3 regions of the Sphingomonas fucosidasi genome follow, and region 1 is predicted to be linked to each of the others. Evidence: riboswitches for the same ligand, from Rfam matches in the RefSeq annotation. Region 1 holds a riboswitch; each other region holds the start of a gene.
The links. Region 1 has a riboswitch for cobalamin ahead of U1737_RS05165 (TonB-dependent receptor). Riboswitches for the same ligand answer to the same signal wherever they lie in the genome.
Positions count from the first base shown of each region.

Region 2: linked by a shared signal. The riboswitch ahead of cobW (cobalamin biosynthesis protein CobW) and the one ahead of U1737_RS05165 (TonB-dependent receptor) in region 1 are both predicted to bind cobalamin.
Region 3: linked by a shared signal. The riboswitch ahead of U1737_RS15670 (TonB-dependent receptor plug domain-containing protein) and the one ahead of U1737_RS05165 (TonB-dependent receptor) in region 1 are both predicted to bind cobalamin.

Region 1 covers NZ_JAXOJR010000002.1:355,911-360,269, forward strand. Annotated here, with positions in the region: gene U1737_RS05165 (TonB-dependent receptor) at 1-1,742, opposite strand, end outside; cobalamin riboswitch at 1,911-2,150, opposite strand; gene U1737_RS05170 (PepSY-associated TM helix domain-containing protein) at 2,457-3,638, opposite strand; gene U1737_RS05175 (TonB-dependent receptor) at 3,641-4,359, opposite strand, start outside.
Region 2 covers NZ_JAXOJR010000001.1:519,098-523,456, reverse strand. Annotated here, with positions in the region: gene U1737_RS02310 (HoxN/HupN/NixA family nickel/cobalt transporter) at 1-861, shown strand, start outside; cobalamin riboswitch at 1,033-1,249, shown strand; gene cobW (cobalamin biosynthesis protein CobW) at 1,355-2,392, shown strand; gene cobN (cobaltochelatase subunit CobN) at 2,401-4,359, shown strand, end outside.
Region 3 covers NZ_JAXOJR010000008.1:180,570-184,928, reverse strand. Annotated here, with positions in the region: gene U1737_RS15675 (ABC transporter substrate-binding protein) at 1-347, opposite strand, end outside; gene U1737_RS15670 (TonB-dependent receptor plug domain-containing protein) at 344-2,242, opposite strand; cobalamin riboswitch at 2,358-2,572, opposite strand; gene U1737_RS15665 (TonB-dependent receptor) at 2,746-4,359, opposite strand, start outside.

The DNA of each region.
Region 1 (4,359 bases):
TTGGCCGATCGCTGTCCCACCTGCTCGACCGGGCTCGTCGGGGTCAGCTGCGCCAGCAGGCGCTTCTTGACGATGCGGTAGGCGGCCAGCGTCGCGGTACCGTGCCCGTCGAGGAACACCGCCTTGGCACCGACTTCGACCTGGTCGCCCACCGCGTTGCTGAACTGCACCTGCCCCGTCGAATAGGTGGTCAGCGTCCCGAGCGGGTCCACGCCGGTGGCATATTGCGCATAGAGCGAAACCGTCGGAACCGGCTGATAGACGCTCCCGATCCGCCAGGTCATATTGTGCAGCCGCTTGTCGAGCGCTAAGGTTTCCGTGCTGGCGCCGCCCGGATAGTCGATCGACCAACGGCGTATCCTGTCGCGTTCGTAGCGCACGCCGCCGACGATCGAGACGTGCGTGCCGAGCTTCAGCCGGTCCTCGGCAAAGACCGCATATTCGTCGATGCGCGTGCGATAGCGCGGTGCGATCCCCTGCGTGTCGACGATCAGACCGGGATCGAACGCGAAAGGATCGACCTCCGAAACCTGCGGGTCCGAACCGAAGTTGTGGGAGTAGGTGAGTTTGATGAGGTTGACGTCGAAGCCCATAACAAGGTCGTTGCTGACGCCATCGGCGATGCCTGTCCAGAGCGTCACGCTGCCCTGATCGCCCCATTGCGTCTGGTCGTGGACGATCCCGGTCATGTCGGTGCGCAGGACGCGGCCGGGCGTCCCGGCGTTGGTGCTGCCGTTGGGGCAGACCCCGCCCGCGGCGATCCAGCAATAGCTTTCGAGATTGAGCCAGTAGCGTTTGGACGTGAGGCGATAGGCCTGGTTGCTGACGGTCAGTGCATCGCTCGGCGTCCAGTCGACCTGCAGGCTGGTGCGGTTGTCGCGGTAGCGGATAAAGCCGTCGCGCGTGTTGTAGTTGCGTTCCCGGATGCGGTCGTCGAGCCGAGCGTCGATCAGCGGCGTGCCGAAATAGCGCATCGGCTTCTGGTCGCCATAATCGTCCCGCGCGGTGACGACGAGCGTGTCGGTCGGTGCCCAGCGAAGCGTGCCCGACACCGCATGGCTGCGCGACTGGCCACGATCGACATAGCCGTCCGATCGGCGATAGCTGCCATCGATGCGGTACGAGAGGCGCTCGGTGATCGCCCCCCCTGCGCCGGCTGCCACATGGAAGCTGTCCTGCGAGCCATAGCCGATCTCGCCTTCAATCTGGGTCCGCTGCGTATCGGGTTTGCGCATCAGGACATTCACCGCGCCGCCCAGCGCGCCCTGGCCGTAGAGCACGGAGGCCGGGCCGCTCAGGATGTCGATACGCTCGACCATCCACGGATCGGTGGGAAAGGTGATCGTGCCGGCAGCCGGGAACAGCCTTATGCCGTCGATGAGCTGGAGCACGGATCCCTGACCGCTGAAGCCCCGCGCGGCGAGCGCGGTGCCGCCGTTGCCGGGGTTGCCGGCGTTGCTGATGCCCGGTGCGCGGCTCGTCGCGTCGATCACCGACAGGTCGCCGCGCGCGCGGATCGTGGCGCCGTCGATGACCGAGATCGTCGCGGGAGTCTCGAGCGGCGTGAGACCCAGGCGGCTGCCGGTCGCGTTCGGCGTGGTGAGCGTGTCCTGTGCATGCTGGCCGACAACCAGAATGTCCTCGTTGTCGGAAGTAGGCGCGGACTGAGCGTTGAGCGGTGCTGCGAACACAGGCGACAACAAAGCCCCTGCAAACGCGAAGCGAGACGATAGGAACGGCATTACGGTAATCCCCGGGGCGTCGAGCGAACCCGGCAGGGACCTTCCGCGAACGGCCGACATCCGCGCCAGCCGGACGCCATCGCGACCGGCACGCATGCCCGTGCGGCCCCCACCGCACACGTCGTCGCTCGACGGAGTACCGTGCCTCGGCCACCCCCTGGGCCAGGCAAGAGCGACCAGACGCCGGCAGGTCTCCTGGCTCACGGGTCATCACACGATGCACGGCCTTCCCAGGCCCTCGTGACGTAACGTCTGGCCCAGTGGCTGCCCCTTCTATGAAGGAAGAAGCGATATGCATCGCGCTCGCCGCTTACAGTTGCAGGGACAGCCTCGGATTCAGGCGGCGAACCACCCTCACCGCGTTCCCTATTAAGCCCCTCTCGGGACACCGACGCGATCATGCCGGCCTGCTTCAAAAGCAGATCAGCGGCGCCGATGTATCCCGATCAATGCCTCTGGGCAATCGCCATGCCCCAAAGCCACGACCTGACAATTTCGCCGCGGCTTTAAGAGACGGCGAGATTGTAGCCACCAGACAAGCTCGTCGAACCAATGCTCGCTCGTCGTACCTTTCGCATGCAGGCAGAACCCGTGGCCACCGCGCTCGTACCGGTGCAGTTCGGCCGCAGCTCCTGCCTGTCGCCGTGCAGTGCAGATCAGCACGGCCAGATGGCGTTTCGTCAGACGATGCCGGCCGGCGTGCACACGGAGCGGCTATCGCTGGCGGCGCGGCGTGTCGCTTGGACATTCCGCCTTGGTATCTGGCCGGTATTTGCCGGCAGAGCGAACAGCCCTGCCGCGGCGCAACCAGTGAAGAAGGCCGGTCGCGAATAGCAGCGTCGGCACGAAGCCCAACAGGACCGCGAGGATCCGCGTCGCCATTCCGCCGACTGTCCCGTCGTGCAGCGTGCGTATCCAGCTCACCAGGAAGGTCCCGGTGCCGGCGCGCCGAACATCGTGCACCGCCAGCACCCGGCCCGAAGGCTGATCGACGAAGACGTAACTGCCGGGGAAGCGTGGGTGAGGATCGCCGTCCACCTGAAGTCGCACCCTGATCGGCGCATCCCGCGCGCTGGGCACATCCACGAAGACGATCCGGCCGTCAGGCAATGCCCGGTGCGCTATCCCGAACGCGCGAACGATCGTGATCCGGCCCGCTCCATCATCGACCGACTTCGGCGCGGGTATCGCCGCAGGTCGGAACAGGGCTTGCGTAACGGCAGGCAGAGCCAGCAACACGCCGGTCGCGACGAGCACGAACAGCAGCACCATGTTCCACAGGCCGGACAGCTTGTGGAGGTCCCGCAGGCGACGGATCGGTGCGGCGTCGCGCTTGAAGGCGAGCGCCTTGCGCCAGCGTCCGCGCGGCCACCAGGCCACCACGCCACTGATCAACAGCAGCAGCATCGGCACCCCGGACCAGCCCACCACCTGACCGCCGATATCCCCGGCAAGAAGGGCCATATGAAGTTGGTAGAGCCAGCTCATGAGATAGCCGCCCCACGGTTCGGCACGAACGATGCGCGTGCCATCGGCCGAGAACCATACCATCATCCGGTCGCCGTGGTGGCCGGGCGCCGGATAATAGCGCGCCGGGATCGCACCGCCTTCGCCCGTTGCTTCAAGCGTCCACTTGCCGCCTGTGTCGTGCCAGCGTGCCCGCCCGGTCGCCAGCGCGCGATCCCAGACGCGTGCGTTCAAATCGGGCGCAGGATCGTCGCGACCGGCCTGGATCGCAGGATGAAGCGCCGTGTCGATGCCGGTGTAGAAGACGAGTGCCGAGCCTGTGAGGCCCAGCACCACGAACAACAGCCCGACACTCAACCCCAGCCAGAGATGGACGCGCCGCACGAGAATGCGCGCGCGCGATGCCGCTGATCGCCGATGCCCGGTCATCGTCAGAACCGCGTCGCCAGCGCGACCTCGAACGATCGCGGCGCGCCGATATAGACGTTGGTGGTCGGATAGCCGGAATATTCGCCGTAGAAAGCATCGGTCAGGTTGCGGCCCCGCAGCGTCACGGTTGCCTGTGGTGCGACCGGGAACGATAGGCTTGCATCGAGCACGGTATGCCCTGCGACCCCGATGGTGTTGGCGGTGTCGGTGTAGAAGGCGCTCGCGTGGCGGAGGAAGCCGCCCAGCGTCACCGTGTCGGCGATCGTATAGAGCGCCGAGCCGTTGACCGTGGTCGAGGGGATGTTGATCGGACGGTTGCCGCGCCGGTCGACGCGCACGCCGCTCACCAGCTCCGAGAGTTGGTCATATTGCGCGTCGGTATAGGAGACGCCACCCGACAGGCGCAGCGCCTTCACCGGCGCGACGACCGCCGACAGTTCGACACCCTGCGACGACTGGCGGCCGCCCTGTACGGCCAAGGCCGGGTTGTTCGGGTCGCGGGTCAGGATGTCCTTCTGCGCGATGCGGTAGGCGGCGCCGGTCACGCTTGCCCGTCCGCCCCAGCCGCTTGCCTTGAACCCGGCCTCGTAGGCGCGGCCCTTGGTCAGCCGGAACCGGCTGTTCGCGATCGAGGCAAGCAGGATCGACGACACCGGCGATACCGCGGTCGTATACTGCGCATAGAGGGTCAGACCGCCGCCTGCGTCCCAGGTCGTCCCCA
Region 2 (4,359 bases), on a different contig from region 1:
GCGGACCACATCGCCGCGATCGACAACGTGACGCGCAAGCTCATGCAGGACGGCCATCGCCCGATCGCGGTCGGCTTCTGGTTCGCGATCGGCCATTCGGGGATCGTCCTGATCGCCGCCGTCGCGATCGCGCTCACCGCCAGCGCGCTGTCGCAGTTCGAGGCGTTCAAACAGGTCGGCGGCGTCGTCGCGACGACGATCTCCGCGCTGTTCCTTTTCACGATCGCCGCGATGAACCTCATCATCCTGCGCTCGGTCTGGCGCACCTTCGGCCATGTCCGCGGCGGCGGGACCTATGTCGAGGAGGATCTCGACCTCCTGCTCGGCAACCGCGGGCTGCTCGCGCGACTGTTCCGGCCGATGTTCCGGCTCGTCACGCGAAGCTGGCACATGGCCCCGCTCGGCTTCCTGTTCGGGCTCGGCTTCGACACCGCTACGGAAGTCGCGATCCTCGGCCTTTCCGCAAGCCAGGCCGCCGACGGTCTCTCGATCGGCATCGTGCTGGTGCTTCCCGTACTGTTCGCGACCGGCATGGCGCTGGTCGACACCGCGGACGGCGTCGTCATGCTCGGTGCTTACGAATGGGCGTTCGTGAAGCCGATCCGCAAACTCTACTACAACATCACCATCACGCTGATCTCCGCAATCGTCGCGATCGCAATCGGCGGGATCGAGACACTGGCGCTGCTTGGCGCAAAGCTGGGCTTGACCGGCGGCATCTGGGATCTGGCGGCCGCACTGGGCGAAAATTTCAACGGCCTCGGCTTCGCGATCATCGGCCTGTTCGTCCTCTGCTGGGTGCTGAGCTTCGCGATCTACCGCTGGAAACGCTTCGACGAGATCGAGGTGAGGCACGGGTAGCCGCCCCCCTCCGTCACCCCGGACTTGTTCCGGGGTCCACCGTCCCGCAAACTCACAACTATCGAGTATGCGGAACCGTGGATGCCGGAACGAGCCCGGCATGACGAACGCAAGGCGCATTGGCACACTCGCCAAATTCCTCTAACCCACCACTGAGGCTCGGTTTCACCGAACCTCACAGATCGCGCCGGTGCCCTTCGGGGCTTGAATGGGAATGCGGTGCGGGAGGGTGTCCTCCCAATGCCGCAGCTGTCCCTGCAACTGTAAGCGGTGAGCGAGACGCACACGCCCTTCGTTTCGGAGGGCAGCCACTGGGTGAAAACCTGGGAAGGCGTACGTCGAGCTTCGACCCGCGAGCCAGGAGACCTGCCAGCGCAATGGTCGCTCTTGCTACGATCCAGGGGATGGTCGCGGCACGGTACTCCGTCTGAGCGACGAACGCGTGCGGCCGAAAGGTCGTGCGTGCGTGCTTTTAGACGTCGAGGAAATAATCATGTCCGATCTTTCAAAGGTCCCCGTCACCATCGTCACCGGCTTCCTGGGCGCGGGCAAGACCACGCTCATCAGCCACCTGATCCGCAACGCGAACGGCCGCCGCCTTGCGGTCGTCGTCAACGAATTCGGCACGCTCGGCATCGACGGCGACATCCTCAAGGGCTGCGCGATCCCCGATTGCCCGGCCGAAAACGTCGTCGAGCTGGCCAATGGCTGCATCTGCTGCACCGTCGCCGACGACTTCATCCCGACCGTCGAGACCTTGCTCGCACTCGACCCGCGCCCCGATCACATCCTGATCGAGACCTCCGGCCTCGCATTGCCCAAGCCGCTGCTGAAGGCATTCGACTGGCCCGCGATCCGCTCGCGCATCACCGTCGACGGCGTCATCGCGCTCGCCGATGCCGAGGCGGTCGCCGCGGGTCGCTTCGCCCCAGACGTCGCCGCGCTCGACGCGCAGCGCGCCGCCGACCCCAGCGTCGATCACGAGACGCCGTTGTCGGAAGTGTTCGAGGACCAGCTCGCCTGCGCAGATCTCGTACTCCTGACCAAGGTCGACCTCGCCGGACCCGAAGGCGTCGCCAAGGCGCGCGCGGTGATCGCCGCAGAGTCCGCACGGCCGCTCCCGGTCATCGACCTCACCGACGGCATCATCGACCCGCGCGTGATCCTCGGTCTCAACGCCGCCGCCGAAGACGACATCGCCAGCCGCCCCTCGCATCACGACGGCGAGGACGATCACGAGCATGACGATTTCGACAGCGTCGTCGTCGAGCTGGGCGAGATCGCCGACCCCGCCGATCTGACCGCGAAGATCGAGGCGCTCGCCCGCAGCGCCGACATCCTCCGCGTGAAAGGGTACGCCGCCGTCACCGGCAAGCCGATGCGCCTCCTCGTCCAGGCCGTCGGCGCGCGCGTCCGGACGCAGTACGACCGCCCCTGGCGCGCGGGCGAACCGCGCCGCACGCAACTCGTGGTGATCGCCGAGCACGACCGGATCGACGAGGCCCGCATCAAGGCCGCGCTGGACGGCTGAGGCCCACGATGCACGTCGTCTTCCGCGAGACCCACGGGGTGGAGGAAAGCGCGGTCCCGCAGGACCTCGCCCAATCCCCTGCGGATCTCGTCGTCCTATCCTTCTCCGACGGTGACCTCGGCGCATTCGCGGCGGGTTGGAGACGTGCGGATGCTGCCGGAAGTCGGCTTCCGTCGCTACGCCTCGCGAACCTGACCGCGCTCCAGCACCCGCTCTCGGTCGACACCTATGTCGAGCAAACGTTGGCCGGCGCGAAGGGCATCCTGATCCGGCTGATCGGGGGCCGCTCCTATTGGAGCTACGGCCTGCAACAGGTCGAAAACCTCGCACGCAAGAAGGGCATCGCGCTCGCTGTTCTCGCCGCGGACGGTCGCATCGACACGCGCCTCGACGCCGCTTCGACGATCCCGCTCTCGACGCTGCGCCGCCTGGCTCACCTCTGCGACACCGGCGGCGCGGTCGCGGCGCAGGCGGCACTCGCGCAGTTCGCGCTGGCCGCCGGTTGCTATGCCGGCCCGGTCACCGGAGTCCGTGCGATCGCCGATGTAGGCGGCTGGCAACCGCACGACGGCGTGACGTGCCCGGCCGCGTTCGCGCTCAACGCGCACCGCCCCCGCGTGCTGGTCGTATTCTACCGCTCCTACCTGACCGCCGCCGACCTCCACCCGATCGAAGCCCTGCACGCCGAACTGACCGCGCGAGGCTTCGACGTCCTCGGCCTCTTCGCGCCCTCGCTCAAGGCACCGGATGCGGCCGGCTGGATGGGCCATTGGGTCCGAGCTTTGAAACCCGCCGCGATCGTCAACGCCACCGCCTTCTCCGCACGCGGCGCGAGCGACACGACCCCACTCGACGACGCCGACGTCCCCGTCTTCCAGATCGCGCTGGCCACCTCCGACCGCGCCGCCTGGGCCGGTGCCACACGTGGCCTGTCGCCCGCCGACCTCGCCATGCACGTGGTCCTTCCCGAAGTGGACGGCCGCCTCTTCGCCGGCGTCGCCAGCTTCAAGGAAGCCGCCGCGAGGGACGGCGACCTCGAATACACCCGCCGCGAACACCGCGCCGACCCCGCGCGCATCACCGCGATCGCTGCGCGGATCGAAGCCTGGACGAACCTCGCCAGCAAACCCATCGCCGACCACCGCATCGCGATCGTCCTCTCGACCTATCCCGGCAAGACGTACCAGATGGCACACGCCGTCGGTCTCGACGCGCTCGCCTCCACGCAGGCGATCCTCGCCGACCTTACTCAGGCCGGTTACGCGATCACGCCCGATGCAACCGATCTGGCCACCTCGCGCATTCACTGGCCGCTCGCCGAGTACCGCAAAGCCCTCGCGCACCTCCCCGAAGCTCTGCGAAAGGACCTTCAGGAAACCTGGGGCGATCCAACCGAAGACTTCGCTTTCACCGCGATCGACCAGGGCGGGGCACTCGTCGCCCTCCAGCCCGAACGCGGCCGAATCGAGCAACGTGCGGAAGAGTATCACGACCTCTCGCGCTGCCCTTGTCACGCCTACGTCGCCTTCTACCTCTGGCTCCGCACGCGCGGCACCGACGCGCTGGTCCATGTCGGCGCGCACGGCACGCTAGAATGGCTGCCCGGTAAGTCGGTCGCGCTGTCCGACGCCTGCTGGCCCGAAGCGCTCACCGGCGCGATGCCCGTCATCTACCCGTTCATCGTCAACGACCCCGGCGAAGCTGCCCAGGCCAAACGCCGCATCGGCGCGGTCACTCTAGGCCACGTCCCGCCACCACTCGAACGCACCCGTACCGGCGCCGGCCTCGGCCGTCTCGAAGCGCTGCTCGACGAATTTTCCAACGCCGACGGCCTCGATCCCGCCCGCCGCGACCGCCTGCAACGCGACATCCGCGACGAAGCCACCGCCACCGGCCTCGCCGCCACGCTAGGGCTCGACGATGCACAGTCACAGGCGGACGCGATCACCCGGATCGACACGTTCGTC
Region 3 (4,359 bases), on a different contig from region 1:
TCGGGGATGCCGAGCAGCAGCGTCTTCAGCCCGGCCCGCGCGTAGGCCGCCTGGGTCGCCGGCGGCGTATACGTGCTGGCGATGACGAGATCGGGGTGCAGCGCGATCACCTCTTCGGCGGTCCCGGCGATGCCGTGGAAGCGGCGAGCTACCGAAAGCGGGAGCGAGGTCGCCGCCGGGTCCTGTGAATAATGGCTGATCCCGGCAATCCGCGATGCGGGCAGGATCCGGATCAGCACCGAATCCACGCACGGATTGGTCGAGACGATCCCCCCGCCACCGCCCGCGCCGGGGGATTGTGCGCAGCCCCCGAGCAGGAGCGCGAGGAGGATCGCCCCGCGCCTCACTTCAGGCGCAACCGCACGCCGCCATACGCCGCGCGGCCGTAATTGCCGTACCCCGCGACCGTCTCGTACCGCGAATCGGTCAGGTTATCGACGCGGCCGTACAGCGCGATCCGGTCGTTGATCGGCAGTTCGGCGCGGACGCCTGCCAGCGCATAGCCGTCGAGCCGCGCGGTATTGGCGGCGTCGTCGAAGCTGTCGCCGACCATCGTCACGGTACCGCCGACGGACAGCCCGAACGCGAACCGGTAATCGGCGTCGACGCTTGCGGTCTGCTTGGGACGGCGCGCGAGATCGTTGCCGAAATCGCTGCCGATCGTGCGGTTCTCGGTGTCGATATAGCTGTAGTTCGCCGTCAGCGTCAGCGCGTCGACCGGGCGCAGCGCCAAGGTGAACTCGACGCCGTCCGCCTCGGCGCGGGCAATGTTGTCGTAGACGCCGAACGGGCGGTCGACGCAGATCGAACCGGCGGTCGTCTGCTCCGCCGGGCTGCAATCGCGGAAGTCGATCTGGTTGCGCGTACGGCGGTTGAAATAGGTTACGCCTGCGCGGACTCGGTTGGCGAGGAACGCCTGCTCGACACCGACGTCGAAGTTGCGCGCGGTCTCCGGATCGAGGCCGCGGTTCCCGTAGTCGGAAAAGAGCTGGTACAAGGTGGGTGCCTTGAAGCCTTCGCCATAGCTTGCGCGGATCGTCGTGCCGGTGCGCAACGCCAGTGCCGCGTTGGCTCCGAACGTCGTGTGGCTGCCGAAATCGTCGTGATCGTCGTTGCGGATGCCGCCGGTGATCGTGAGGATGTCGAGCGGCTTGACGATCAGCTGGCCGTAGACGCTGGTGATGCCGGTATCCGCGAAGGTGAAGCCGTCGTTGAAGCGGCTGTTCTCGCGCTCGACTCCGGCGACCACGCGGACCTGGTCGAACGGGCGGAAGTCGCCTTGGTATTCGTAGCGTTCGCTGCGGCCGCGACCAATGAAGGTCGGATCGCTGCCGAAGCTCGGGTCGTAATTGTCGCGGTTGATGTCGGCGATCGTGAACGCGACGCGGTTGTTGAACCGGCCATCGGCGAAGTTCGCGTGCAGCCCGGCATAGCCGTAAGCCTCGCGCGTCTTCGAATATTCGGGCGTGTCGGCGAGCACGTAATCAGGTGCCGGGAAGCCGTCGATCGCGACGCGGCTGTCGGCGAAATAGCCGCGCAGGTCGAGACCGATGCCTGGCGCGAGCTCGACGCCCACGCGCCCGGTCGCGCCATATTGGCGATAGCCGTCGCGCTCGGTGCCGCTGGCCGCCGACGAGATGCCCTCGGTGCGGAGATAGCCGCCGGTCAGCGAGCCCGATACCGGCCCGGACTTGCCCGAGACGCCCGCGCTCGCGAACACGCTGTCGGCATAGCCATATTCGGCGTTGGCGCGCGCCTGGACGCCTCCGGTTGGCGCGGCGGTGATGATGTTGACGACGCCGCCGATCGCCTGGCTGCCCCATGGCACCGAGTTCGGGCCGCGGAGCACCTCGATCCGCTCGACCGAGCTCGACAGCAGATTGCCGAAGTTGAAGCCGCCGCCGGTCGACGACGGATCGTTGACGCGGACGCCGTCGATCACGACGAGCGTCTGGTCCGCCTCGGCACCGCGGATACGGACGCTGGTCAGCGCGCCGACCGTGCCGTTACGCGTGACGGTGACGCCCGGCGTGGTCGCGAGCAGGTCGGAGACGATAACGGTCTGGCGGCGCTCGATCTCGGCGCGGTCGATGACGGTGACGGCCTGGCCGATCTCGCTCAGCGGTTGCGCGGCACGGGTCGCGGTGACGACGACTTCGGAAGCGTCGGGATCGGGGATGGTCTGGGCAAAAGCGGGCGCTGCGATCGCCGCGGCGCCGAGCAGAAGGAAGAATTTCGTCATGGGCACGTCCTAACCAGAACCGCCAGCGACCATTCGCCGGGCGGCCAGACGTCTCTCGCTCGAGGAAACCCGGCTGGACCGGAGCACTCGTCCGCGCCGGACACCCGCCCGCGCAGTGGATCGACCGTGAGAGGCAGGTCTCCTGGCTTCCGGGTCGCCGCGCCCACCCCGCCTTCCCAGGTCGAAACCCAGTGGCATGTCGGGGTGGCCGCTATCCGGTCACAGTTGCGGGTACAGCGCCGGTCTTGCGGATTTGGATCTGACGACCCGGCCCACGCACCGACTTCCCTTTTGATCCCGTCGCCGGGAACCCTTCACGGGAGTGGCATTAGTCGCGCGACATGCACGGGTCAACGCGAGGTCTACTGGTCCTCCCCCGCCAGGGGGAGGTGGCTGGCGCTTGCCAGACGGAGGAGGAGGAATGCGATAACCGCTTTGGCGTAGTCCTCCCCCTCCGTCGCCTTCGGCGCCACCTCCCCCTGGCGGGGGAGGATCGTTCGGACTCACCGTCCTCCGTAGCGCAGCCCGATCCAGATCGTCCGCGGCGTCGCGCGCTCGACGATGTTGGCGCCGCTGATCCCCGCCTCGACCCGCTCGTCGAACAGGTTCTCGCCGCGCACCTCGGCCACCAGCGCGCGCAGGATCGGCAGCGCGGCATAGGCATCGAGAGTCGTCGCGGCCCCAAGCACCCGCGAATTCTGGTCGTCGTCGAATTGCCGGCCGATATGCCGCACGGTCAACGACAGAGCCGCCGCGTCGTGCCGCCAGTCGACCGTCCCCGACACCTGGTCGCGCGGGGTTTGCGCCGGCCGCAAGCCGTCCAGAGCGGCGGTGATCCCAGACCCTTCGACCTTCGAGTTCGTGTGCGACCAAGATGCCTGCACGCCAAATCGACCAGGTCGATACGATGCATCCAGTTCGAAGCCATGCGCGCGGATCGCATCGAGATTCTGGCGGACGCGGTAGGTCGCCACCCCCGGCAGCACCTGCGGCGGGTTGGTCGTCGTGACGTTGGCAATCGCGTTCTTCAGCCGGTTGTAGAAATAGGTCGCGGCGATGCTCACGCCCGGCGTCGGCGTCAGCGTGACGCCACCCTCGACCCCGGTCAGCCGCTCCGGCGACAGCAATGCATTCGCCGCGGTCGCGTCGTTGCCGACCCGGAACGGGCGGTACAGTTCGTTGAGCGTCGGCAGTCGCCATCCGCGATAGCCGGCGACTCGCAGCGTGATCGCCTCGATCGGCTGGTACGCGATGCCAGCCCGCCCGGTCGTCTCGCTGCCGTCGCGGTCTGCATAGCGCAGGTCGGTCAGCGCCGCGCCGGTCGCCAACGGGCGCTCGGACAGATAGCCGCCGTCGATCGACCACCAGTCGACCCGTCCTCCAAGACTGAACGTGAAGTCGCCCGCGACCAGGCTCCCATCGGCGAACACGCCGGTCGTCGTCGTGCTCCCGCCAGCCTCGCGCCGTCGCGTGGGCGCTGCGTTGACGAACGTATAGAGTTCCTGCGTCTTGCCGCTCACGTCGCGAATATCGGCACCCAGCCTGAGCGTGATGGTCTCGCCCAGCGGCGGCGCGACCTCGATCCGTCCGCCCAGCCCGGTGGCCGGCGTATTATACTGATTCAGCGACTGGATCGCGGTCGTGCGCGCGGCATTGATGCTGTTGAAGCTGCTCGCGAACGCCCGCGTCTGCAGATACGCCAGCGCCGAATAGCCCCACGCGCCCCGCCCGATCAGCCGGATGCTCGCATCAGCCCCCTCGCTCGTGTTGGTGGTGAAGTCGCTGCCGCGGTCGCGCGTGTCGGTAAACGCGCTGGCATTCATCTGCAATTCGGTCTTCGCGCCGATCCCGACGACGGTTCGCAGCGCCCCCGACGCCTGCTCGTACGGTGCTGCCCGATCCACGATCCCGCGGCTTTCCTCGACGGTCGGCGTAAAGCCATCGCCGCGCGCATACGCGCCCGACAGGGTCGCGAACCCCGCCCCGCGCACCAGCGCCGCAGAGCCCTGCGCATCGACCGAATCGCGGCTGCCATAGGCGACGCTGCCCTGGAACGGCGTCAGTTGATCGGGCGTCGCGCTCTCCATCTCGACCGTCCCGGCCAGAGCGCCCGGCCC